Regions from separate parts of the Pantoea sp. KPR_PJ genome, predicted to be linked through region 1. Evidence: predicted binding sites of a transcription regulator. Region 1 holds the regulator's gene; each other region holds the start of a gene.
The links. Region 1 encodes CRP, which controls carbon source genes, mostly activating them, when cyclic AMP is high. Its sites were predicted from a motif close to ATGTGANNNNNNTCACAT; they were not measured.

Region 2: the regulator CRP is predicted to act here: its motif matches at 6,216-6,233, upstream of deoC (deoxyribose-phosphate aldolase).
Region 3: the regulator CRP is predicted to act here: its motif matches at 4,341-4,358, upstream of HP564_RS07470 (NupC/NupG family nucleoside CNT transporter).

What each region holds. Positions count from the first base shown of each region.
Region 1 covers NZ_JABMIK010000007.1:209,533-217,445, reverse strand. The annotation lists gene tauA (taurine ABC transporter substrate-binding protein) at 1-767, opposite strand, end outside; gene HP564_RS15740 (LacI family DNA-binding transcriptional regulator) at 1,005-1,985, shown strand; gene HP564_RS15735 (LysE family translocator) at 1,987-2,589, opposite strand; gene HP564_RS15730 (hydrolase) at 2,647-3,663, shown strand; gene HP564_RS15725 (YheU family protein) at 3,660-3,878, shown strand; gene HP564_RS15720 (phosphoribulokinase) at 3,940-4,809, shown strand; gene HP564_RS15715 (OsmC family protein) at 4,936-5,340, opposite strand; gene crp (cAMP-activated global transcriptional regulator CRP) at 5,643-6,275, shown strand; gene HP564_RS15705 (YccS/YhfK family putative transporter) at 6,334-7,913, shown strand, end outside.
Region 2 covers NZ_JABMIK010000006.1:176,472-184,384, forward strand. The annotation lists gene mrdA (penicillin-binding protein 2) at 1-1,742, opposite strand, end outside; gene deoD (purine-nucleoside phosphorylase) at 1,920-2,633, opposite strand; gene deoB (phosphopentomutase) at 2,669-3,892, opposite strand; gene deoA (thymidine phosphorylase) at 4,004-5,329, opposite strand; gene deoC (deoxyribose-phosphate aldolase) at 5,394-6,173, opposite strand; gene HP564_RS14360 (TatD family hydrolase) at 6,344-7,120, opposite strand; gene HP564_RS14365 (patatin family protein) at 7,117-7,913, opposite strand, start outside.
Region 3 covers NZ_JABMIK010000002.1:591,462-599,374, forward strand. The annotation lists gene HP564_RS07445 (thiamine pyrophosphate-binding protein) at 1-316, opposite strand, end outside; gene mgrA (L-glyceraldehyde 3-phosphate reductase) at 534-1,523, shown strand; gene HP564_RS07455 (DUF2502 domain-containing protein) at 1,697-2,044, shown strand; gene HP564_RS07460 (NAD(P)H-dependent oxidoreductase) at 2,099-2,680, opposite strand; gene HP564_RS07465 (Nramp family divalent metal transporter) at 2,816-4,054, opposite strand; gene HP564_RS07470 (NupC/NupG family nucleoside CNT transporter) at 4,423-5,613, shown strand; gene HP564_RS07475 (LLM class flavin-dependent oxidoreductase) at 5,803-6,888, shown strand; gene HP564_RS07480 (ABC transporter substrate-binding protein) at 6,888-7,868, shown strand; gene HP564_RS07485 (cysteine dioxygenase) at 7,865-7,913, shown strand, end outside.

The DNA of each region.
Region 1 (7,913 bases):
AGGCGCGACAGCTTGCTCAGATTATCCGGCTGCTGCAGCCAGCGCTCCGGGTTGTTGAGATAGGCTTGCTGCGCGTCGATAGCGCTACGGGCAAATGCGGTCACGACTTCAGGATGCGCGCTGGCAAAATCTTTGCGCACCACCCAGACGTCAAGCGTTGGCGAGCCCCACTGACCGACCTGTGAAGAGTCCGTCAGCACTTTACCTTCTTTCTCCAGTTCGTTAACGGCAGGGGCCCAGACATAGGCACCGTCAATATCACCGCGTTGCCAGGCCGCAATAATAGCGGGCGGTTGTAGATTGATAAGCTGCACCTGCGTCGGCTTGATGCCCCAGTGCTTTAGCGCGGCCAGCAGGCTGTAGTGTGTGGTGGAGATAAACGGCACGGCGATGCGCTTGCCGATTAAATCTTTCGGGCTGTCGATCCCTTTCTTCACCACCAGCGCTTCGGAATTGCCGAGCTGCGACGCCAGCAGGAAGGCTTCGATGGGTAACTGTTGCGTCGCGGCAACCGCCAGCGGGCTGGAGCCGATGTTGCCAATCTGTACATCACCCGAGGCCAGCGCACGCAACACACCGGCACCGCTGTCAAATTTGCGCCAGTCAACGGTCGCGCCACTCTCTCTGGCAAAGGTGTCGTCCGCCTGGGCCACCTTTGCCGGTTCCGCAGAGGTCTGGTAAGCCACCGTGACATTCACGGCCTGCGCCTGAAACACCAGCAGCGACAGCGCTGCGGCCAGCATGGATAACGATCTTTTCACTGCCATGAGGGGGTACTCCGCCGGGATGGTTGATGAGCGCAGTGTCGCCAGCGGCGATGATTTCATAAAGGAATTAAAAATTATTCTTAATAAACAGACGTTCTTAGATCATGATCGGCAAAGAAGATGCAAAATTCGGGAAAAGCGAGCCGCAATAATTCAGACAAATTGTCAGGCGCTCACATTGCCGCTGTGCTATTGATAGGGGCTGACTCTTAACCTGCGAGAAAGGTATGCGGCAATATGTCTATTGAGAAGGTCGCCCTGTTGGCGGGCGTCTCCAAAGCTACGGTATCCCGTGTACTCAACGATCATCCTGGCGTAAAAGCCGACACGCGCGATCGGGTGCTGGCGGCCATCTCAACCAGCGAATACCAGCCCAACCTGTTAGCGCGTCAGCTGCGTACGGCGCAAAGCCACATGCTGCTGGTGCTGATTTCCGACATCACCAACCCGTTCTGCTCGCGCGTCGTGCAGGGTATCGAAGCAGAGGCCGAAGCGCAGGGCTATCACATTCTCCTCTGCAACTCTGCCTCACAACTGCAGCGTAAATCGGCCTATCTGGGCCTGCTCACCGGCAAAGTGGTAGATGGCGTCATCAGCCTGGACGCCGCGTCTACGCTAAAGGAGATCGCCGGAATTATCGGTGATGCGCCCTGGGTGCAGTGTGCCGAGCACGATCCCGCAATCGCGGCATCCTCTGTCACTATCGACAACCGCGGCGCGGCGCGAGAAACCATACGCTATCTGGCAGGCAAAGGTCGCCGGCGTATTGGGCTGGTTAACAGCGATATGCGCTACCTTTATTCACACGAGCGTGAAGCAGGCTACTACGAAGGGCTGGAACAGCTGGCGCTGTCGTGGCACGGCGTGGCCTATGCCGATGAGATCTCCTGCGAAGCGGGAAGTCAGGCGCTACGCCAGCTGTTGCAGCAGGCTGAGCCACCGGATGCTGTGCTGGCTGTATCAGATGTGCTGGCGTTAGGCGTGGTGCACGCGGCGCAGGAGGCGGGCCTGCGCGTGCCGGAGGATGTGGCGGTTGTGGGCTTTGACGGCATACCTTTTACCCGCAGCCTGAATCCTCCGCTGACCACCATCGAGCAGCCGATGTATCAGCTTGGCGCGCGCAGCGTACAACTGCTGCTGCAGCGTATTCGTCGTCCCGATTCGGCGGTCGTACGTGAAGTTCTGGCATGGCAGCGCATTGAGCGCGCCTCCAGCTAGCTCAGCGCCAGATAAGCAGCACGCAGGCAGCGGTCAGCAGGCCCATTGCCAGATTGAAAATAGTCCAGGCGCGGCGGCTCTGCAGAATACGGCCAATCAGCGCGCCGAACCCGATCCAGATTGCGCCGGCCACCAGATTGACCAGAAACATGCCGGCGCTGATCGCCGTTACCGAATGCAGATAGGCGCTGCCCGCAAGGCTAAAGCTTGCGATGGCGCCGAGCGCCATCAGCCAGGCTTTCGGATTGATCAGCTGTAGCAGGCCGCCTTGCCAGAAGGGCATTGGTTTTGGTGGTGCGTCGCCGGTTTCCAGCTTTTCATAGGCGGCCGTGGCAATTTTCCACGCCAGCCAGAGCAGATAAAGGCTACCGGCAATTTTGAGGATAAGGTGCAGAGCGGGATAGAGCAGGATTAGCCCCCCCACGCCAAACGCCACCATCAGCAGCATGACCTGCATGCCAATCATGATGCCGACCATTAACGGCAGCGTGCGCCAGAAGCCGAAATTGGCACCGGACGCAGTGAGTAACATATTATTGGGGCCAGGCGTGATGGCGGCGACCCAGAGAAAACCTAACATAGAGAAAAACAGGCTCAGTTCCATTAGCGGGTGCTCCTCATCCCAGACTCACTACAACCCTAACGAAGCTAACAGTGTGATATGGATCAGACAAGTGCTTGTGACATGAATTTTACGCCCGACGCGACAGCCAGCTTTATGCCGCCGCGCAGCCTGCGCAATCCGCATCTGCAGACGGTTTTGCCACGCCTGGTGCGTCGCCGTATTTTACTGCGCCCATACTGGCAGCGGCTCGATCTGCCGGACGGAGATTTTGTCGATCTCGCCTGGAGTGAAGATCCCCGGCAGGCGAGCCACAAGCCGCGCGTGGTGCTGTTTCACGGTCTGGAGGGCAACTTTCACAGCCCTTACGCCCACGGGCTGTTGCACGCCTGTCAGCGTCAGGGGTGGCTCGGCGTAGTGATGCATTTTCGCGGCTGCGGCGGCGAACCGAACCGACTGCACCGCATCTATCACTCTGGCGAAACCGAAGATGCGGCTTTTTTTCTGCACTGGCTGAAGACGCGCTGGGGCGATGTGCCGACCGCTGCAGTCGGCGTATCGCTTGGCGGCAACATGCTGGGCTGCCTGCTGGGAAGACTGGGTGACGCCGCTCCGCTCGACGCTGGCGTCATTATTTCTGCGCCGCTGCTGCTGGAACCGTGCAGCCTGAAGCTCGAACAGGGATTTTCCCGTTTTTACCAGCGCTACCTGCTTGATCAGCTAAAAAAGAATGCCGAACGCAAGCTACGTGCCTGGCCGGGGACGCTGCCGGTTGACCTGCTGCAGCTCAGAGCACTGCGTCGCCTGCGTGACTTTGACGATGCCATCACTGCCCGCGCGCACGGCTTTGTTGATGCGCAGGATTATTATCGTCGCGCCAGCGCCCTGCCGCTGCTCAAAAACGTACGTAAACCCTTGCTGATTGTGCACGCGAAGGACGATCCTTTTATGACGGATGAGGTGATCCCGCAGTCGGATCAGCTCTCAGCCAGCACCACCTATCAACTCACGCCGCATGGCGGACACGTTGGCTTTGTCGGTGGCACACTGCGTCAACCGCAGATGTGGCTCGAACAGCGCGTGCCGCAGTGGCTTACACAGTGGCTTAGCTCATGATGATTCCCTGGCAACAGATTGACCCTGAAACCCTCAACAACCTGATTGAAGCCTTTGTGCTGCGTGAAGGCACCGACTACGGCGAGCAGGAGCGCAGCCTGGCGCAAAAGGTCGACGATGTGCGTCGTCAGCTGGAACGTGGAGACGCGGTGCTGGTCTGGTCGGAACTGCACGAAACCGTCAATATCATGCCGCGCAGCGAATTTCGTGGCTGATGCGCCACCGCGCTTTTCATGTTAACAATGCCTATCGCCCGACGTTACAGGAAGCTTCAACATGTCAGCACGACACCCGATCATCGCGGTGACCGGCTCCAGCGGAGCCGGGACCACCACCACCAGCCTGGCGTTTCGCAAAATTTTTCAGCAGTTCAACCTGCATGCCGCCGAACTGGAAGGCGACAGCTTCCATCGCTTTACGCGACCAGAAATGGATATGGCGATCCGCAAGGCACGCGATTTAGGTCGCCATATCAGCTACTTTGGGCCGGAAGCCAACGATTTTGGCCTGCTTGAGCAAACCTTCAGTGATTACGGCAGCGCAGGCAAAGGCCAGTCGCGCAAATATCTGCATACCTATGATGAAGCGGTGCCGTGGAACCAGGTACCCGGCACCTTTACGCCCTGGCAGCCGCTGCCGGAAAATACCGACGTGCTGTTTTACGAAGGACTGCACGGCGGTGTGGTGACGCAGCAGCATAACGTGGCGGAAAAGGTGGATCTGCTGGTTGGCGTGGTGCCGATCGTTAACCTGGAGTGGATCCAGAAGCTGGTGCGCGACACCAGCGAGCGCGGCCACTCACGCGAAGCGGTTATGGACTCAGTGGTGCGTTCAATGGAAGATTACATCAACTTCATTACGCCGCAGTTTTCGCGTACTCACATCAACTTCCAGCGCGTGCCAACCGTCGATACGTCTAACCCCTTCGCCGCGCGCGAGATCCCGTCGCTGGATGAGAGCTTCGTGGTTATTCACTTTCGCGGACTGGAGAATATCGACTTTCCCTACCTGCTGGCGATGCTCCAGGGATCGTTTATTTCGCATATGAATACGCTGGTGGTGCCGGGTGGCAAGATGGGGCTGGCGATGGAGTTAATTATGGCACCGCTGGTGCAGCGGCTGATAGAAGGAAAGCAGATCGCCTGACGACGGAAGCAGCAGACGGCCTGGCCACGCAAAAGCGACAGACGCACCCAGCGATAAGGTGCGTCATTACGCAGGGCAGCGCTGAGTAAGACGTGCTGTCCTTGTCACCGGCACCAGCGGTTTGGCTTACTGCGCCACAACCTCATAGCTGTGGGTAATGTCGACCCCTTTGCCCAGCATCAACGCCACCGAACAGTACTTCTCCGCTGACAGATCTACCGCGCGCGCCACGGCTTTGTCGCTCAGCGCCTTGCCGGTAACCACGAAATGAAGATTAATATGGGTAAACAGGCGCGGTGCCTCTTCACGGCGTTCCGAGGTCAGCTTTACCTCGCACTCCACCACATCGTTGCGGCCCTTTTGCAAAATAGAAACCACATCGATGGCACTACAGCCGCCAGTCGCCATCAGCACCATTTCCATCGGGCTGGGCGCTTTATCGCCCGAGTTACCGTCCATCAGGATCTGATGCCCTGAAGAGGACTCACCCAAAAAGGTTAATCCTTCGATCCACTTCACTCTTGCCTGCATTGTTTTTCCCTCGAGAATAGCCTGTTTGCCGCCAGAGTACGCGTTCACCTGACAAACAGCAATCCAGAGTAATCCCCCCTCTGCTGAAGCGAGACAACAGAAGACAGCTGACAAAAGCTGTGCTACAAACAGTGCTGAAAATAGTTTCGTCTTATTAAGGACGAAGGCGGGACACCTCAAGCGCCTGGCGCAAAATGGAACCCCGAATAATCTCCCTCTCGGGAAACGCTTGAAGCTTTCATCGCCTGGCAGAGAATATGACTCTGCATTTTGGGCACGATTACAACAGAGGATAATAGCGAATGGTTCTCGGCAAACCGCAAACAGACCCTACACTCGAATGGTTCCTGTCCCATTGCCATATTCACAAATATCCATCCAAAAGTACGCTGATTCATCAAGGTGAGAAGGCTGAAACGCTTTACTACATCGTGAAAGGTTCCGTTGCGGTACTGATCAAAGATGAAGAAGGTAAAGAGATGATCCTCTCTTACCTGAATCAGGGTGATTTTATTGGCGAGCTTGGCCTGTTTGAAGAAGGTCAGGAGCGCAGCGCCTGGGTACGTGCAAAAACCGCGTGCGAAGTGGCCGAAATTTCTTACAAGAAATTCCGTCAGCTTATTCAGGTGAATCCGGATATTTTAATGCGTCTCTCTTCGCAGATGGCGCGCCGTCTGCAGGTTACCTCGGAAAAAGTGGGCAATTTAGCTTTCCTCGACGTGACCGGACGTATTGCACAAACCCTGCTCAACCTGGCAAAACAGCCAGACGCCATGACGCATCCCGACGGCATGCAAATCAAAATTACTCGTCAGGAAATTGGCCAAATCGTTGGTTGCTCACGCGAAACCGTGGGCCGCATTTTGAAAATGTTGGAAGACCAGAATCTGATTTCCGCCCACGGCAAGACCATTGTCGTGTACGGCACCCGCTGATTTCCTCTCTCTCCCGGCGTGATGTTTCTGTCACGCCGCTACTGTTTTCAGTGAAGTGATGTGGCGTCGAATCATCTATCACCCCGAAGTTAACTATGCGCTGCGGCAGACGCTGGTGTTGTGCATTCCTGTGGCGCTTGGCTGGCTGTTTGGCGATTTGCAAAAAGGCCTGCTCTTCTCTCTCGTTCCCGCCTGCTGCAACGTGGCTGGCCTGGACACGCCGCATAAACGCTTTTTCAAACGCCTGGTGGTCGGCGGCTCGCTGTTTGCGCTCGGCAGCTTTCTGATCCAGCTGCTGACGCTAAAAGGCGTCCCGCTGCCTGCCGTGCTTTTTGCCTTGCCGCTGCTGCTGGGCGTGACTGGCGAAATCAGCCCGCTGCACGGTCGTCTGCTCCCTGGCACGCTGGTCGCGGCTATCTTTACCCTTAGCCTGATTGGGCGTATGCCAGTCTATGTGCCACCGCTGCTCTACATTGGTGGCACGCTCTGGTACGGGCTGTTCAACTGGTTCTGGTTTTGGCTGTGGAAAGAGCAGCCGATGCGTGAAACCCTGAGCCTGATCTATCGCGAGCTGGCGGATTACTGCGACGCGAAATATACGCTGCTGACCCAGCTCACCGATCCCGAAAAAGCGCTGCCGCCGCTGCTCGCGCGCCAGCAGAAAGCGGTTGATCTGATTAATACCTGCTACCAGCAGATGCACATGCTCTCTGCCAGCCGCGACAACAGCCATAAACGGCTCATGCGCGCTTTTCAGGTAGCACTCGATTTGCAGGAACATATCTCTGTCAGCCTGCATCAGCCAGAAGAGGTTCAGAAGCTGGTCGAGCGCAGCCATGCGGAAGCGGTGATCCGCTGGAATGCCAAAATTATTTCAGCACGGCTACGTGCGCTGGCCGATGCCATCCTCTATCACCAGCTACCGAGTCGCTTTGAGATGGAAAAGCCGCTCGGCGCGCTGGAGAAGATCACCCGTCAGCACCCCGATAATCCCGTCGGGCATTTCTGCTTCTATCATTTCAGCCGTATCGCCCGGGTGCTGCGCACGCAAAAACCGCTCTACCAGCGTGACCTGATGAGCGATCGCCAGCGCCGCCTGCCCCTGCTGCCCGCCCTGCGCAGCTACCTCTCCTTTAAATCTTCAGCGCTGCGCACGGCGGCACGCTTTGCGGTGATGTTGATGTTTGGCAGCGCGCTGGCGATGCTGTTCGATATTCCCAAGCCTTACTGGATCCTGATGACCATTATGTTTGTCAGTCAGAATGGCTACAGCGCCACCCGCGTGCGTATTCAGCACCGGGCGTTGGGCACCTTTGCCGGGCTGGTCATTGCCGCCGCCTCGCTACGCTTTGCCGTGCCGGAATCCCTGGTGCTGCTGTTTATGCTGGTGGTTACGCTACTCAGCTATCTGGTCACGCGCAAATATTACGGCTGGTCGATGATTGGCTTTACCGTTACGGCGGTCTATTCGCTGCAGCTGCTGTCGCTGAACGGCGCGCAGTTTTTACTTCCACGCCTGATGGACACGCTGATGGGCTGTTTGATCGCCTTCGGCGGAATGCTCTGGCTATGGCCACAATGGCAGAGCGGGCTGCTTCGCCAGAATGCGCACGACGCGCTGGAAACCTGTCAGGATGC
Region 2 (7,913 bases), on a different contig from region 1:
TTCGGGTCGTTATAAGGCGCGAAGGCAGTATAGAAAATATGATCGCGCAGGCGTATCGGGATCATCTTCGCGTTATAGGTCTGATTTTGCTTCAGGCTGAACACCTGTGAGGTGCCGCTTTTCGCCGCAATGCCGTATGGCGCGGTATGGAAATATTTATAGCCGGTGCCGTTGGGGGCATTCGCCATGCCAAACATTGCACGACGCACCAGCGCCCAGTAAGGCGATCGCGCATCTCCAATCTGCTGCTGAGGCTGAACTGGCCGATACATTTCCACCGTTTTGCCACGTGCGCTCTTCTCCAGCAGGTGAGGAGCAATGACCTTGCCGTTATTGATCAATGCCACCATCGCCTTGACCATCTGAATGGGGGTCGCAATCCAGTAGCCCTGCCCGATGCCTACCGAAACGGTGTCGCCCTGATACCAGCCTCTCTTGTGAACTCGCTGCTTCCAGTCGCGGCTCGGCAGCAGGCCGTTATACTCTTCGTTCAGATCGATACCGGTGGACTGACCATAGCCAAACTGGCTGAGCATGCTGTGAATACGGTCTATCCCCATCATAAACGCCACCTGATAGAAAAAGGTGTCGGCAGACTCCTCAATGGCTTTGGTAACGTCCAGCATACCGTGACCGCTCTTTTTCCAGTCGCGATAGCGGCGGTCGGTGCCCGGCAGTGTCCAGGTTGGCGCGCCATAAAAATGGGTCTGCGGAGTAATCACGCCCGTCAGCAGCGCCGACATTGCCATATAGGGTTTGACCGTTGACGCCGGGGGATAAAGCCCCTGCGTTACGCGATTGATAAGCGGCAGGTCTTTATCCTGTAACAAAGACTTATAAGCCTGATAGCTGATGCCTTTAACGAACGGATTGGGATCGTAGCTGGGGCTGGAAACCATCGCCAGCACCGCACCATCGTGCGGATCCTCCACCAGCACCGCCGCGCGCTGTCCTGCCAGCAGGCTTTCCACATACTGTTGCAGATGCAAATCGAGAGTCAGAGTCAGGTTTTTCCCCGCCACGGGCGGTACCTCTTTCAGTACCCGGACGATGCGGCCATGGTTATCCACTTCCACTTCCTGATAGCCGGGCTTGCCGTGCAGCAGCGACTCGTAATAGCCCTCAATGCCCTGCTTGCCGATGTTATGGTCGGCGGCATAATTCTCGGCAATACCAGCAGCATTCAGCCGCTTATAGTCGCTGTCGTTGATTTTGGAGACATAGCCCACAACGTGCGCCAGGTCTGCGCCATAAGGGTATTCACGGTCCTGATAGCTGTCGATGGTAACGCCAGTAAAGCGGTACTGGTTTACTGAGAAGCGCGCAACCTGCTCATCGGTCAACTCCTCTTTCAGCACCACTGGCTTATAACGGCTGCTCTGCCTGAGTGTGCGGGTAAAGCTGTCGATCTCCTCTGGCGTCAGATCGACTATCGGCGTGAGCGCCTTTAGCGTTGCCTGCATATCATCGATTTTGTACGGCGTCAGCGTAATGTCGTACCAGGTGATGTTATGCACCAGTGGAATGCCATTGCGATCGAAAATCAGCCCGCGCGTGGGCGCGACAGGGATCATTTTGATGTCATTCTGGTTAGAGCGTGTCTGGTAGTAACTGTGATCGCGCACCTGAAGACGGTAGAGGTTAATACCGAGAATGGTGAAACAGATAACGACCAGCATAAAAGCGACCAGCGCGCGGCGCGCGAACAGCTTCTCTTCAGCTTCGAAATTGCGGAAATTCATTAGGCGGCATTTGCAGATGAGTAATTTTTTGTTGTCGCGCTAATGATAGGGAGCCAGGGGACCGGTTCCAGCAGGAAGATGCACAGGAGTCGAGGAAAGTGTGTCATTTGGTGAGAATGTTACGAAAGGAGAGAGCGATCGCCTGCCCGACGGCAGCAGGCGATCGCAGACGCAGACTTAGTCGCCCAGCAGAACGGACTCCAGCGCGATCTTAATCATATCGTTGAAGGTAGTCTGGCGCTCGGCAGAAGTGGTCTGCTCGTGCGTGCGGATGTGGTCAGAAACGGTGCAGATGGTCAGCGCTTTCGCGCCAAACTCTGCTGCCACGCCGTAGATACCGGCCGCTTCCATCTCTACGCCGAGGATGCCGTACTTCTCCATCACGTCGAACATCTGCGGATCGGGTGTATAGAAGAGATCGGCAGAGAAAATGTTGCCGACACGCGCCTCTACGCCCAGCGCTTTGGCGGCGTCAACCGCATTGCGCACCATATCGAAGTCGGCGATAGCAGCAAAATCGTGATCCTTGAAGCGCATGCGGTTGACTTTAGAGTCGGTGCTCGCGCCCATGCCGATAACGATGTCGCGCAGCTTCACATCTGCACGTACCGCGCCACAGGAGCCTACGCGGATGATCTTTTTCACGCCAAAGTCAGTGATCAGCTCTTTAGCGTAGATGGAGCACGACGGAATACCCATGCCGTGCCCCATAACGGACACTTTACGGCCTTTGTAGGTACCGGTGTAGCCCAGCATGCCGCGCACGTTGTTGACTTCAACCGGGTTTTCCAGAAAGGTTTCCGCGATGTGTTTCGCACGCAGCGGATCGCCCGGCATCAGTACCACGTCAGCGAAGTCACCCATTTCTGCGTTAATGTGAGGAGTTGCCATTGTTTCTCTGTCCTTTTTAAATGTAGCGTCGCTGTTTACAGCATGCTCTTGCCATAGTCCATATCGGACAGGCCAAAATAGTGTGCGATCGTCTGACCAATATCCGCAAAGGTTTCGCGGTAGCCCAGCGAGCCAGGCTTCACTTTCGGGCCGTAGATCAGGATCGGAATATGCTCGCGCGTATGTTCTGTACCCGGCCAGGTAGGATCGCAGCCGTGGTCGGCGGTGAGGATCAGAATATCGTCCTCTTTTACCAGCGCCATCAGCTCCGGCAGGCGGCGGTCGAACAGCTCCAGCCCGCCTGCATAACCGGCGACGTCGCGACGATGTCCCCAGGTAGAGTCAAAATCAACAAAGTTGGTAAAGACAATGGACTGGTCAGGCGCTTTTTTCATCTGTTCAATCGTGGCGTCAAACAGCGCGTCCAGACCGGTCGCCTTCACCTTCTGAGTGATGCCCTGATGGGCATAGATATCGGCAATTTTACCGACCGAGATCACTTCCCCGCCCTTCTCATCGACCAGCTTTTTCAGCATGGTGGGTGAAGGGGGTTCAACGGCCAGATCATGGCGATTGCCGGTGCGCTCGAAGTTGCCCGCTTTATCACCCACAAACGGACGTGCAATGACGCGGCCAATATTGTAGCCGCCTTCGGTCAGCTCTTCGCGGGCGATTTCGCACAGCTCATAGAGGCGGTCAAGGCCAAAGGTCTCTTCATGACAGGCGATTTGGAACACGGAGTCTGCAGAGGTGTAGAAAATCGGCTTGCCGGTTCTCATATGCTCTTCGCCCAGCTGGTCAAGGATCACCGTGCCGGAAGAGTGGCAGTTGCCAAGGTAGCCCGGCAGGTTTGCGCGCGCCACCAGCTTGTCGAGCAGTTCCTGGGGAAAGCTGTTCTCTTTATCGCTGAAGTAGCCCCAGTCGAACAGTACCGGCACACCGGCAATTTCCCAGTGACCAGACGGCGTATCTTTGCCGGAGGAGATTTCACTGGCGTAAGCGTACGCGCCCGTGATCTCAGCATCAGGATTCAGTCCGAGCGGGAAGCGGCCGGTGGAGAGTTCGGCGGCTTTACCCAGCCCCAGCGCGGTCAGATTAGGCAGATGCAGCGGGCCTTTACGCCCCTCGTCCGCTTTACCGTTAAAGCACGCCTCGGCGATATGGCCCAGCGTGTCCGATCCTGCGTCACCGAATTTGTCGGCGTCTTTGCTTGAGCCGATCCCAAAGGAATCGAGCACCATAATAAAAGCACGTTTCATGCAAGTCTCCTGCGCCAGCGCGCGTGACAAGTCAAAAAAAAGCGATCAGATCAGTATACCCGAATGCCTGCTCAACGGCAGCATAAAGCCGCAAATTTGCGGCTTCGATCATCAGGCAGCGGTAACGCGGCGATAAATCACCGGTGTCATCTCCGGGGCGCTGTCGCCCAGCGTCACGGCGGCTTTTACCGCTGCTGCTGCCTGCTGCCAGCTCGCCTCGCTGCTGGCGTGGATAATTGCCAGCGGACGCGTAGTATCAACCCGCTCGCCCAGCGTAACCATCTCACTCAGCCCAACGCTGTAGTCGATGCTGTCGCTGGCGCGCTGACGTCCGCCGCCAAGGGAGACCACCGCCATCCCAAGCGCGCGCGTATCCATACTGCTGACAATGCCAGCACGCTCGGCATATACCGCTTTGCTGAGCGTCGACTGCGGCAGGCAGGTTTCATAGCGTTCGACAAAATCGGCCGGGCCGCCCTGTGCGGCCACCATACGGCCAAATACCTCGGCCGCCTGGCCATTGTCCAGCACCTGCAACAGCTTTTCGCGCGCCTCTTCCTCGCTGGCTGCCAGCTTGCCGGAGATCAACATTTCGCTGCAGAGCGCCAGCGTCACTTCCAGCAGGCGCGGATTACGCTCTGCTCCCGTCAGGAAGCGTACCGCCTCACGCACTTCCAGCGCGTTACCCGCGCTGGAGGCGAGCACCTGGTTCATGTCGGTCAGCAGTGCCGTGGTGGTGCAGCCCGCGCCGTTTGCCACGCCGACAATCGCCTGCGCCAGGTCGAGCGACGCCTCAAAGGTTGGCATAAAGGCCCCGGAACCGACTTTGACATCCATCACCAGCGCATCCAGCCCTTCCGCCAGCTTCTTCGCCAGGATAGAAGCGGTAATCAGCGGAACAGAGTCGACGGTGGCGGTGATATCGCGCGTGGCGTAGAAGCGCTTATCTGCTGGCGCGAGCGAACGGGTCTGGCCGATAATTGCCACGCCAACCTGTTTGATAATCTGGCGGAAGCGCGCATCGTCCGGGAAAATATCAAAACCAGGAATCGCTTCCAGCTTGTCCAGCGTACCGCCGGTGTGGCCGAGACCACGTCCGGAGATCATCGGCACGTAGCCACCGCAGGCGGCGACCATTGGCCCCAGCATCAGCGAGGTCACGTCGCCGACGCCGCCGGTAGAGTGCTTGTCCACCACCGGACCGTTGAGGTTCAGCGACTGCCAGTTGAGCACGGTGCCGGAGTCACGCATCGCCATTGTTAGCGCCACGCGTTCGGGCAGCGACATATCATGAAAGAAAATAGTCATCGCCAGCGCAGCGATTTGCCCTTCAGATACGCTGTTGTCGCGCACACCGTTGATGAAAAAGCGGATCTCTTCTTCGCTCAGCGCCTGACCGTCACGTTTTTTGCGGATAATTTCTTGCGGCAGAAACACAATCGCCCCCTCAGTCAAATCAGGGTTGGATGGAAATGGCGGCCAGCGACCGCCGTTCACATCATCAGTAGCCGGCTTTGCTGCTGGCGGTCTGATGGCCCAGCGCGTTGAGCAGGCTGGCTAACAGGCTGGATGCACCAAAGCGGAAGTGACGCGCGTCAGCCCAGCCCTCGCCCAGGATATCGTCTGCCAGCTTCAGGTAGAGAGCCGCGTCTTCAGCGCTGCGCACGCCGCCGGCGGGTTTGAAACCCACCTGTTGCTTAACGCCCTTGTCACGAATGACGCTCATCATGATCTGCGCCACTTCCGGCGTAGCGTTGACCGGCACTTTACCGGTTGAGGTTTTAATAAAGTCTGCTCCTGCGTCGATAGCGATCTCTGATGCCTGACGGATCAGCGCGTCCTCTTTCAACTCGCCGCTCTCAATGATGACTTTCAGCAGTACACCAGACTGCGCACAGGCCTCTTTACACGCCTTCACCAGATCAAAACCGATCTGCGCGTTGCCCGCGATCAGCGCGCGGTAAGGGAACACCACGTCGACTTCATCTGCGCCATAGGCAATAGCCGCGCGGGTTTCCGCGAGGGCAATCTCGATATCGTCGTTGCCGTGGGGGAAATTGGTCACGGTTGCGATACGGATCTCTGGTGTTCCCTGCTCGCGCAGTGCCTTGCGTGCGACCGGAATAAAGCGGGGATAGATGCAGATGGCGGCGGTGTTACCCGCTGGCGATTTGGCCTGGCGGCACAGCGCAATCACCTTCTCATCGGTATCGTCTTCGTTCAGGGTGGTCAAATCCATCAGGTGCAGCGCGCGCTGTGCAGCGGCGGTCATGTCAGTCATGATGTTCTCCAGATAACAAACAGGCGCAGAAGCGCCGGTGTAATGTGATAATCCTAACAATGTGAGGCGCTGTTTACTGTGCAACTCATCACATCACTGTCAGGAGCAGGCAGATATATCGCTATTATAACGCAAGGAGGGGCAATGTTACTATTGTCACACAGGAGGGATTACTCTGGCAGAGCAAACAGGGTTTGTGCATTGCGCCACAGCGCCTCAGCGATAACCTGTGGCGCTTCCGGCCGCAGTTCGCACAGCGCCTGCCACACCAGTCGCGCGCGTTCCGGACGGTTCGGCTCACCCTGGAAGCCGTAGAGCGGCATATCTGGCGCATCGGTCTCCAGCAGCAGCGATTCCAGCGGCAGCTGTGCCAGCGTGTTCCGGGTCTTGCTGGCGCGCGCGTAGGTCATTGTGCCGCCGACGCCGATGGCATAGCCGAGCTTAATAAAGGCCTGAGCCTGTTGCAGGCTACCGGCAAAACCGTGCACCACGCCGCGCCGCGGCAGGTCGTGCCGACGCAGCTGGCTCGCCAGCTTGTCATGGGTGCGGCGCGAGTGCAGGATCACCGGCAAATCATACTGCTTTGCCAGCTGTAGCTGCGCATCCAGCAGCGCTTCCTGGCGCGCAAATGCCGGGTTCTCCCTGTAGAGATCCAGGCCGATCTCCCCTATGGCCACCAGCCTGGTCGGTTTACGCTTCAGCCAGCTCTCCAGCTGCGCGAGGTGTGCATCCTCATGCCGCTCGATGGCAACAGGATGCAGGCCGAGGGCGGCATACAGCCCAGAGTAGTGTGCCGCCAGCGCAGTGATGCCTTCAAAGCGGCTGGCATCCACCGCCGGAACAATAATGCGCTCCACGCCCGCGTCAGCGGCACGCGCAATGCTGTTTTCCTCATCGCCGACAAAGGGCGGGAAATCGAAATGGCAGTGGGTATCAATAAATCTCATGCCAGCGACCCTTTATCGTAATCGGCATCATTCTCCGCCAGCAGCGGCGTGATTACCGGCCGGTTATCAGGTGCATTGGCAACAGGCGCAGGCGGCGTCACCGTGGTGTAGCGCACAAATGGCTGGGCGTCACTCAGCCACTGTCCCAGCGTGGCAAGAAAGTAGCGACCGCAGCGCCGTCCCAGATGATAATCCTTGTTCAGCGAGGCGACACGACTGCCCAGCGCCATGCTCGCCAGCACGTGGGGCGGATAGATCTCAATGATACGCAGGTTGCCCGGCGGCTGCTCGATGAACTGCTGAATCTCGCGGTAGCTCGCCTCGTGGTGATGCAGAATATTAACCATTGGCTGTAGCGCGCTGGCACTGAGCCAGCGCTCCATGCGCTTCATCCATTCAGGGGTATAGAACATCTGGGACGGCGTGGTGCGGATGACGACAATGGTATCCGCGCCGCGCCTTGCGGCTTCACGCACCGGAATCGCATCACTGATGCCCCCATCCAGGTAGCTGATACCTTCCAGATCGACTCCCAGCCGATAAAAGCCCGGGATGGCGCTCGACGCCTTAATCAGATCGTGCCAGTTGGCGCTGGTCGGCGCAAAGTAGCCGGGTGAGTAGTCATCGCTGCGGCAGGCGCACATATAGAACTCGCGCCCGCTGTCGAACAGCAGTTTAGCGCTGTCCAGCGCCAGCGGCAGTTCACGCTGGGTTACGTCTATCAGCCAGTCGAGATCGATCAGGTTGCCACCGCGCACAAAACGCAGCGGATCAAAAAAGAGTTTGCTGGTGG
Region 3 (7,913 bases), on a different contig from region 1:
CCTGACTGGCGGGTGCGCCCACGATGTGGATCACCGGCAGATACTCAGCAAAACTACCTGCAATGCCGTTAATGGCGCTCAGTTCGCCCACGCCAAAGGTGGTCAGCAGGGCCGCTGCGCCTCGACAGCGGGCATAGCCGTCCGCAGCGTAGGCGGCATTCAGTTCATTAGCGCACCCCACCCAACCGATTTCTGCATGTGCGATAACGCGATCGAGAAATTGCAGATTGTAGTCGCCGGGTACGCCAAACAGATGCCCTATCCCGACCTCTTTCAGGCGAGCCAGCAGATAATCGCCTACGGTAAAGCGTTGCATATGCCACTCCTCTTATCCGTTGTCTGTTTTGAGTATCCTCTATGCTGCTAAACCAGCATGAAAGCAGCGAAATCCTCTGAACAAAAAAGTGGCAACCTGCCGTTACGATGGCGGATAATTCTGTAATTCTGCGATCGGCAACGCTTTTTGACTGTGTGTAAGCGTATACACTGCTATCCTTCCACGCTAATCTTCTCCTCCGAGACAGGAACGCTCTATGATCTACTGCCCGCATCCAGACCGTTATCAGCAAATGGAGTATCGCCGTAGCGGAAACAGTGGGCTGAAGTTGCCCGCTGTCTCGCTCGGCCTGTGGCATAATTTTGGCGATAACACGCGCGTCGATAACAGCCGCGAGCTGCTGCGACACGCCTTCGATCGCGGTATTACCCATTTCGACCTCGCCAATAATTACGGCCCACCGCCCGGCTCCGCTGAGGAGAATTTTGGGCGTATCCTGCGGGAAGATTTTCACGGCTTTCGCGATGAGCTGGTGATCTCCACCAAAGCGGGTTACACCATGTGGGATGGCCCCTATGGTGACTGGGGTTCGCGGAAGTATCTGATTTCCAGTCTTGACCAGAGCCTGAAACGTATGGGGCTGGAGTATGTCGATATTTTCTATCACCACCGTCCGGATCCCGACACGCCGCTGGAAGAGACCATGCGCGCTCTGGATCAGGTGGTGCGTCAGGGCAAAGCGCTCTATGTGGCGCTCTCTAACTATCCCGCGGATCGGGCGGCTGAGGCGATCGCGATCCTGCGCGATCTGGGTACGCCCTGCCTGATCCATCAGCCGCGCTATTCCCTGTTCGAACGCGCTCCGGAAAACGGGTTGTTTGAAACCCTGGCCGATAACGGCGTCGGCTGTATTGCCTTCTCTCCGCTGGCGGGTGGCGTATTAACCGACCGCTATCTGCAAGGCATTCCAGAGGATTCACGTGTAGCAAGCGGTAGTAAGTTCCTGCGCGAAGAACAGCTTACCCCTGAGAAGATGGAGAAAGTTCGTCAGCTGAATGACATTGCCCACCAGCGCGGTCAGAAACTGGCTCAGATGGCGCTCGCCTGGGTGCTGCGCGATGTGCGCGTCACGTCGGTCCTGATTGGTGCCAGCAAAACTGCACAAATTGACGATGCGGTAGCGATGCTGACCCGCCGTCATTTTACGCTGGCTGAGCTTTCCGCCATTGAAAGTGTGTTGATGTAACCACCGGCTGGTCTGGCTGGTGCCGGGTATTTTTTTCGCCGGAATAGTCTCAATCCTCCTTTTCTTCAGATTTTCCTCACAATTGTCAGCGACACTCTGTTCGCAACACAAGCAATACGCGGGCACCACAGGGCCCGCGCCGCAGTGGTTCCGCCGCTGACAAGGAGAAAAAAATGAAATTTGCTGTTTTTGCTGCTTTGCTGACCTGCCTGTCGCCTTTGGCCATCACTGACGTTCAGGCCGCTGGTGCCTCTATTAACCTGGCACCGGGCGTCACGCTGAATCTGGGAGATCGCGATCGCCATGGTAACTACTGGGACGGAGGACGCTGGCGCGAGCCACGCTGGTGGCACGAGCGCTATCAGTACAATAATCATCGCTGGTGGCGTCATGAAGAGTGGCGTCGTCATCAGCAGTGGGAGCGGGAGCGACGCTGGCACGAGCGGGAACGCCGCCATCACTGGCATGAGGCGAAGCGTCATCACGATCGCCACGATCGTCATGACCACCACCATCACTGATCGCGCAGCAACACCGCCAGCGGTTGCCTTGCAACGCCGGTTACAGGCCAGCCTCTAACCGGCGAACAGCCGCCTTCCCGTCAGCCGCGCCGTTTCCAGATGCGCCTCCGGCGTGTCGGCCTCCGGCAGTAAGATCAGCTCTGAGCTTCTTACCGATGCGCCAACATAGTCGAAAATACCTTCATCGATCTGGGTGCGCATTGCGGCATAGTAGCCACGCCGCGCATAGGTGCGCAGATTTCCCCCGCCGACCCCCAGCAGATGCACCTGTAAACGCCCCAGCTTTTTATTAATTTTGCCGTCCGGCATTTCGTCATAGGCCCAGCCGTGGGTAAATACGCGGTCGATCCACCCTTTCAGCACGCCGGGAAAAGACCACCAGTAGACGGGATAAACCAGCACCAGGGCGTCCGCCCGGTCGATGCGCTGTTGCTCGGCCAGCACATCAGCAGGCGGCGCAGCGCGATGGCGGAACAGCGCCAGATCGGCAGCGCCATAGCGCGGATCAAAGCCTTCTGCCAGCAAATCGGCAACGTCAAAGGTATGCGGCGCACAGATCTCGTCCGTTACCGCGCGGGCAACGGCATGGGTGAAAGAATCACGATCGGGATGGGCCACCACTATCAATGCATGCATATTCTGACTCCTGTGAAAAAAGAGAAAGCGACTGCATATCGAGCGTAGATGAGCGGAGGTAAGCTGCCGGGTCCGCGGCACGTGAGGTTAAAAGCCGAGCTGGCCAGCGTAAATCGGGCCAGCCTTGTGGCAGCGTCAGAGGCCGAGCACTTCTCCAGCCAGCAGATAGCCGTTGAGGGCAACCACCAGCACGACAATCACGCGTCCGGCATTCTGCATCAGACGAGAGTTCACCATCTCGCCCATCAGCGCCCGGTTGCCGGTAAACACCAGCAGTGGCACCAGCGCCAGCGCAATTCCAAAGCTGAGCAAGACCTGGCTCATCACCAGAATGCGCGTCGGATCCCAGCCCGCCATGATGACAATGAATGAGGGTAGCATGGTGACTACGCGACGTACCCACAGCGGAATATGGAAGCGAATAAAACCCTGCATGACCACCTGACCCGCCAGCGTGCCAACGACGGTAGAGGAAAGCCCTGCAGCGACCAGACTCAGCCCAAACACGGTTGCGGCCGCATGGCCGAGCAGCGGCGTCAGCGTCAGATAAGCCTGATCGAGTTCGGCAATACCGCTGTGGCCACTAAAGTGGAAGGCAGCGGCAGCGGTTGCCATCATCGCCAGATTAACAAAACCCGCAATGGTCATGGCTATCGCTACATCCAGCTTGGTTGAAGAGTAACGCTGGCTTTTATTGCCGCTCGCCCCCCCCTGCGTAAGAGCCGAATGCAGATAGATAACGTGCGGCATGATCGTAGCACCCAGCACGCCTGCCGCAAGGAATACCGCATCCGACGTTGGGAGAGAAGGCAGCGCCATGCCTGTCACCAGCTCGCTGACTTTGGGCTGAGAGAAGAAAAGCTCAACGATATAGGCTGCCGCGACAAACAGCAGCAGACCGCCAATAACCAGCTCCAGCGGCTTCTGGCCGCGGCTTTGCAGCATCAGGATCAAGAAGGTTGCCACACCGGTCAGCACCGCCCCCTGTAGCAGAGAGATGCCCAGCAGTAGCTTGAAACCAAGGGCAGCGCCGATAAATTCCGCCAGATCGGTGGCCATAGCGATAATTTCTGCCTGCACCCAGTAGAACCATACTGCCGGGCGCGGGAAGCGATCGCGAATATGTTCTGCAAGGTTTTTACCGGTGGCGATGCCGAGCTTGGCGGACATCAGCTGGATGATCATCGCCATAATATTGGCCCAGACAACGACCCACAGCAGCTTATAGCCGTAGGCGGCCCCCGCCTGGATGTTGGTAGCGAAATTGCCCGGATCGATGTAGCCGATGGCGGCGATAAACGCTGGCCCCAGCAGCGCGAGCTTGATTTTTCTGGCTCCGCGAGCGGCACGCTCGGCGGTACGGCTCTCAAACATATTTTTCTACCTGTCTGAACGCGTCACACCATGGCAGCTTATGGCTCGATCGCGGAAAATGAAATGGGATTATCGTTATCGTTGTGATAGATGAAGCTATAAAGTATAGCCATTGCTATAACTCGAGGTAAAGCTACACTTGCTAAAAAAATGTGCAATAACGCTTACTCTAGGCTTTGGATGTATTATAGACAATAAATTTGTGGATATTTGATGTGAATATTTTGTGAACAGGCTGTGACCTGTGAGACTTTTCTGAGAAATGGGGTGATAGCGAATCCTTATAATGTGGATTTGATCTCGTTTTTAAGTAACGCGTTACATAGAATACGCAGCAAATTACAACTCTCCTCAAATTTGGAGCAATCATGTCCCATGTTTTGCACTTTCTTTTAGCACTAGTGGTGGTAGGCGTGCTGGCGTTACTTGTCAGCCATGACCGTAAGAGTATTCGAGTTCGCTACATTGTCCAGCTTCTGGTCATTGAAGTGCTTCTGGCGTGGTTCTTCCTGAATTCCGAAGCCGGACTTGGATTTGTTAAAGGCTTCGCGGGTCTGTTTGATCACCTGCTCAAATATGCGGGTGAAGGCACCAACTTTGTGTTCGGCAATATGAATGACAAAGGCCTCGCGTTCTTCTTCCTCAACGTCCTGTGTCCTATCGTCTTTATCTCTGCCCTGATCGGTATTCTGCAACACTTCCGCATTCTGCCCTGGGTGATCCGCGGCATCGGCACCGTGCTGTCAAAGATCAACGGTATGGGCAAGCTGGAGTCGTTTAACGCCGTGAGCTCTCTGATTCTGGGACAGTCAGAAAACTTTATCGCCTATAAGGATATTCTGGGCAAAATGTCGCAGCGCCGCATGTACACCATGGCCGCAACGGCAATGTCGACCGTTTCCATGTCCATCGTTGGCGCTTATATGACCATGCTGCAGCCTAAGTATGTGGTGGCGGCCCTGGTGCTCAACATGTTCAGCACCTTTATCGTGCTGTCGCTGATCAACCCTTACCGCGTCGACAGCGAAGAAGATTTGCAACTGCAGGATATTCATAAAGGCCAGAGCTTCTTCGAAATGCTGGGCGAATATATCCTTGCAGGTTTCCGCGTGGCGATTATCGTTGCCGCGATGCTGATTGGCTTTATCGCCCTGATTTCCGGTCTGAACGCGCTGTTTGACTTCATCTTCGGCATCAGCTTCCAGGGTGTGCTGGGTTACGTGTTCTATCCCTTTGCCTGGGTGATGGGCGTGCCGGCGCACGAGGCGCTGCAGGTGGGTAGCATCATGGCAACCAAGCTGGTTTCCAATGAGTTTGTGGCGATGATGGATCTGCAAAAAGTGGCGGGCCAGCTGTCACCGCACGCGGAAGGTATTCTCTCTGTCTTCCTGGTTTCCTTTGCCAACTTCTCCTCTATTGGTATTGTGGCGGGTGCCATCAAGGGCCTGAATGAAGAGCAAGGCAACGTGGTCTCGCGCTTCGGCCTGAAGCTGCTTTACGGTTCAACGCTGGTCAGCGTCCTTTCCGCTGCCATCGCCGGACTGGTACTGGCTTTCTGATGCCAGGGGCGAGACAGGTTCTCGCCCTTCTTCTTAATTATTCCTGCTTGTTATAACGCCTGCCTTTTCTGCTGCAGCCGCGCTGTACCGCCCTTCCCCGTTTAGCGCAATTCCTTTGCACAATATCGAATTTCATCTCGCGCCTGCTGCCCCGTAGTTTTTCTGATGACTTCACCTCAGGAGAACAGCATGAGCATTCAATTTCTCGGCATGATCGGCCATCGACTGGCCTCTGAAATCATTCCGGCCAGCGGGCCGCTATTCGATAAACAGTACATCGCCAGTTTTGCCCGCGCCCATGAAGAGGCAGGCTTTGACCGGATTCTGGTGGGTTACTGGTCCGATCAACCCGATGGCTTTTTAGTCACGGCGCACGCTGCTGCCAACACCTCACGCATTAAGTTCCTGCTGGCCCACCGGCCTGGCTTTGTCTCGCCAACGCTGGCGGCGCGCAAGCTGGCTTCGCTCGATCAGCTGACCGAAGGACGTCTGGCGGTGCACATCATCAGCGGCGGCAGCGACAGTGAACAACGCCGCGATGGCGACTTCCTCAGTAAAGCTGAGCGTTATGCGCGCACCGATGAGTTTCTGAGCGTACTGCACAAAAGCCTGACTTCGACAGAACCTTATGACCACCAGGGCGAATTTTACCGCGCTGAGCAGGCGTTCTCCGCCATTAAACCCCTGCAAAGCAAATTGCCGATCTACTTTGGCGGCTCCTCGCCGGAGGCGATTGACGTCGCAGCACGTCATGCAGACGTGTTTGCGCTGTGGGGCGAGCCGCTCCAGGGTGCCGCGGAGACCGTACAGACCGTGCGCGCCGCCGCTAAAAAGCAGGGACGAAACATCAAATTCAACATCTCCTTTCGCCCGATTATCGGCAAGACTGAAAAAGAGGCCTGGGAGCGCGCCGAGCATATCTACGAAACGGCGCAGAAGCAGCTGGCCGAGTCAGGCTACACTTTTGGCCTGCCTAAACCGCAAAGCGTGGGCGCGCAGCGTCTGCTGGCGGCGGCAAACGAAAGCGATCGCCATGACAAAGTGCTGTGGACCGGCGTGACAAAGCTGGTCAGCGGTGGCTATAACTCTACCGCGCTGGTAGGCACGGCGGATCAGGTCTCTGACGCGCTGCTTGATTATTACAACCTCGGTATCGACAGCGTGCTGATCCGCGGCTTCGATCCGCTAAACGATGCCGTGGAGTATGGTCGCGAACTGCTGCCGCTGACGCGGGAAAAAGTTGCTGCGCAGACGCGCGGCAAAAGGAGCGCCTGATGCGTCTCGCCGCCCTGTTTGCCAGCGTTACGCTGGCGTTAAGCCTCACCCACGCCTTTGCTGCGGAAAAAGTCACGCTGCGCCTCGGAGACGTTAAAGGCGATCGCTTTGCCTCGCTGCAGGCGTCCGGCGAGCTGAATAACCTGCCCTACAACCTGAAGCTCACCGCCTTCGACTCTGGCGCGCCGGTGCAGGAAGCGCTGAATGCGGGCGCGCTCGACGTTGGCTTTACCGGCGATCTGCCATTCCTGTTTGTTTATGCTGCGGGCGCGCCGGTGAAGGCCGTTGGCGCGTGGCAGAACAACCCGGACAGCATTGCGCTGCTGACCCGACCTGATGCCAACATTCACCGCCTGCAGGATCTGAAGGGCAAGCAGATTGCGGTTAACCGCGGCGGCTGGGGACACTATCTGATCCTCGGCCTGCTGGAGCGCGCGGGCCTGAAGCCCGATGACGTGACGCTGCGTTTCCTTGGCCCGGTCGATGGCCGTGCCGCGCTGACTTCCGGTGCGGTTGCTGCCTGGGCGCCCTGGGAACCCTATATCGCCACGTCAACGCAGGTAGATGGCACGGTGCGCGTGCCGCAGGGGGGCGGCAGCGGCATTATGTCCGGCTACTCCTATGCGCTGGCGCGTAAAGAGGCGCTGAACGATCCCGAAAAACGTAAGGCGATTGCCGATCTTCTGACCCGCCTGGCAAAGGCGCAGGTGTGGGCCGCACAGCATCCACAGCCGTTTGCGCAGGCGCTGGGCAAATCACTCAATATGCCGACGACCCTCACCCGCAGCTGGATTGACGACGCGCGCATCCGCCCGCTGGTGTTTGATGCGTCTATTATCGCTACGCTGCAAAAATCGGCGGACTTCTTCCATCGCTATCAGGTGCTGCCTGACGCGGTGGACGTCAGCAGCGCCTTTGATTTCAGCCTGGCAAACGGGGCAAATCAGGTGGCGAAGCAGTATCAGGAGAATAAATCGTGAGCGCTCTACAGCATCACCGCCTGCGTGATTTCGTCACGCAGCTTG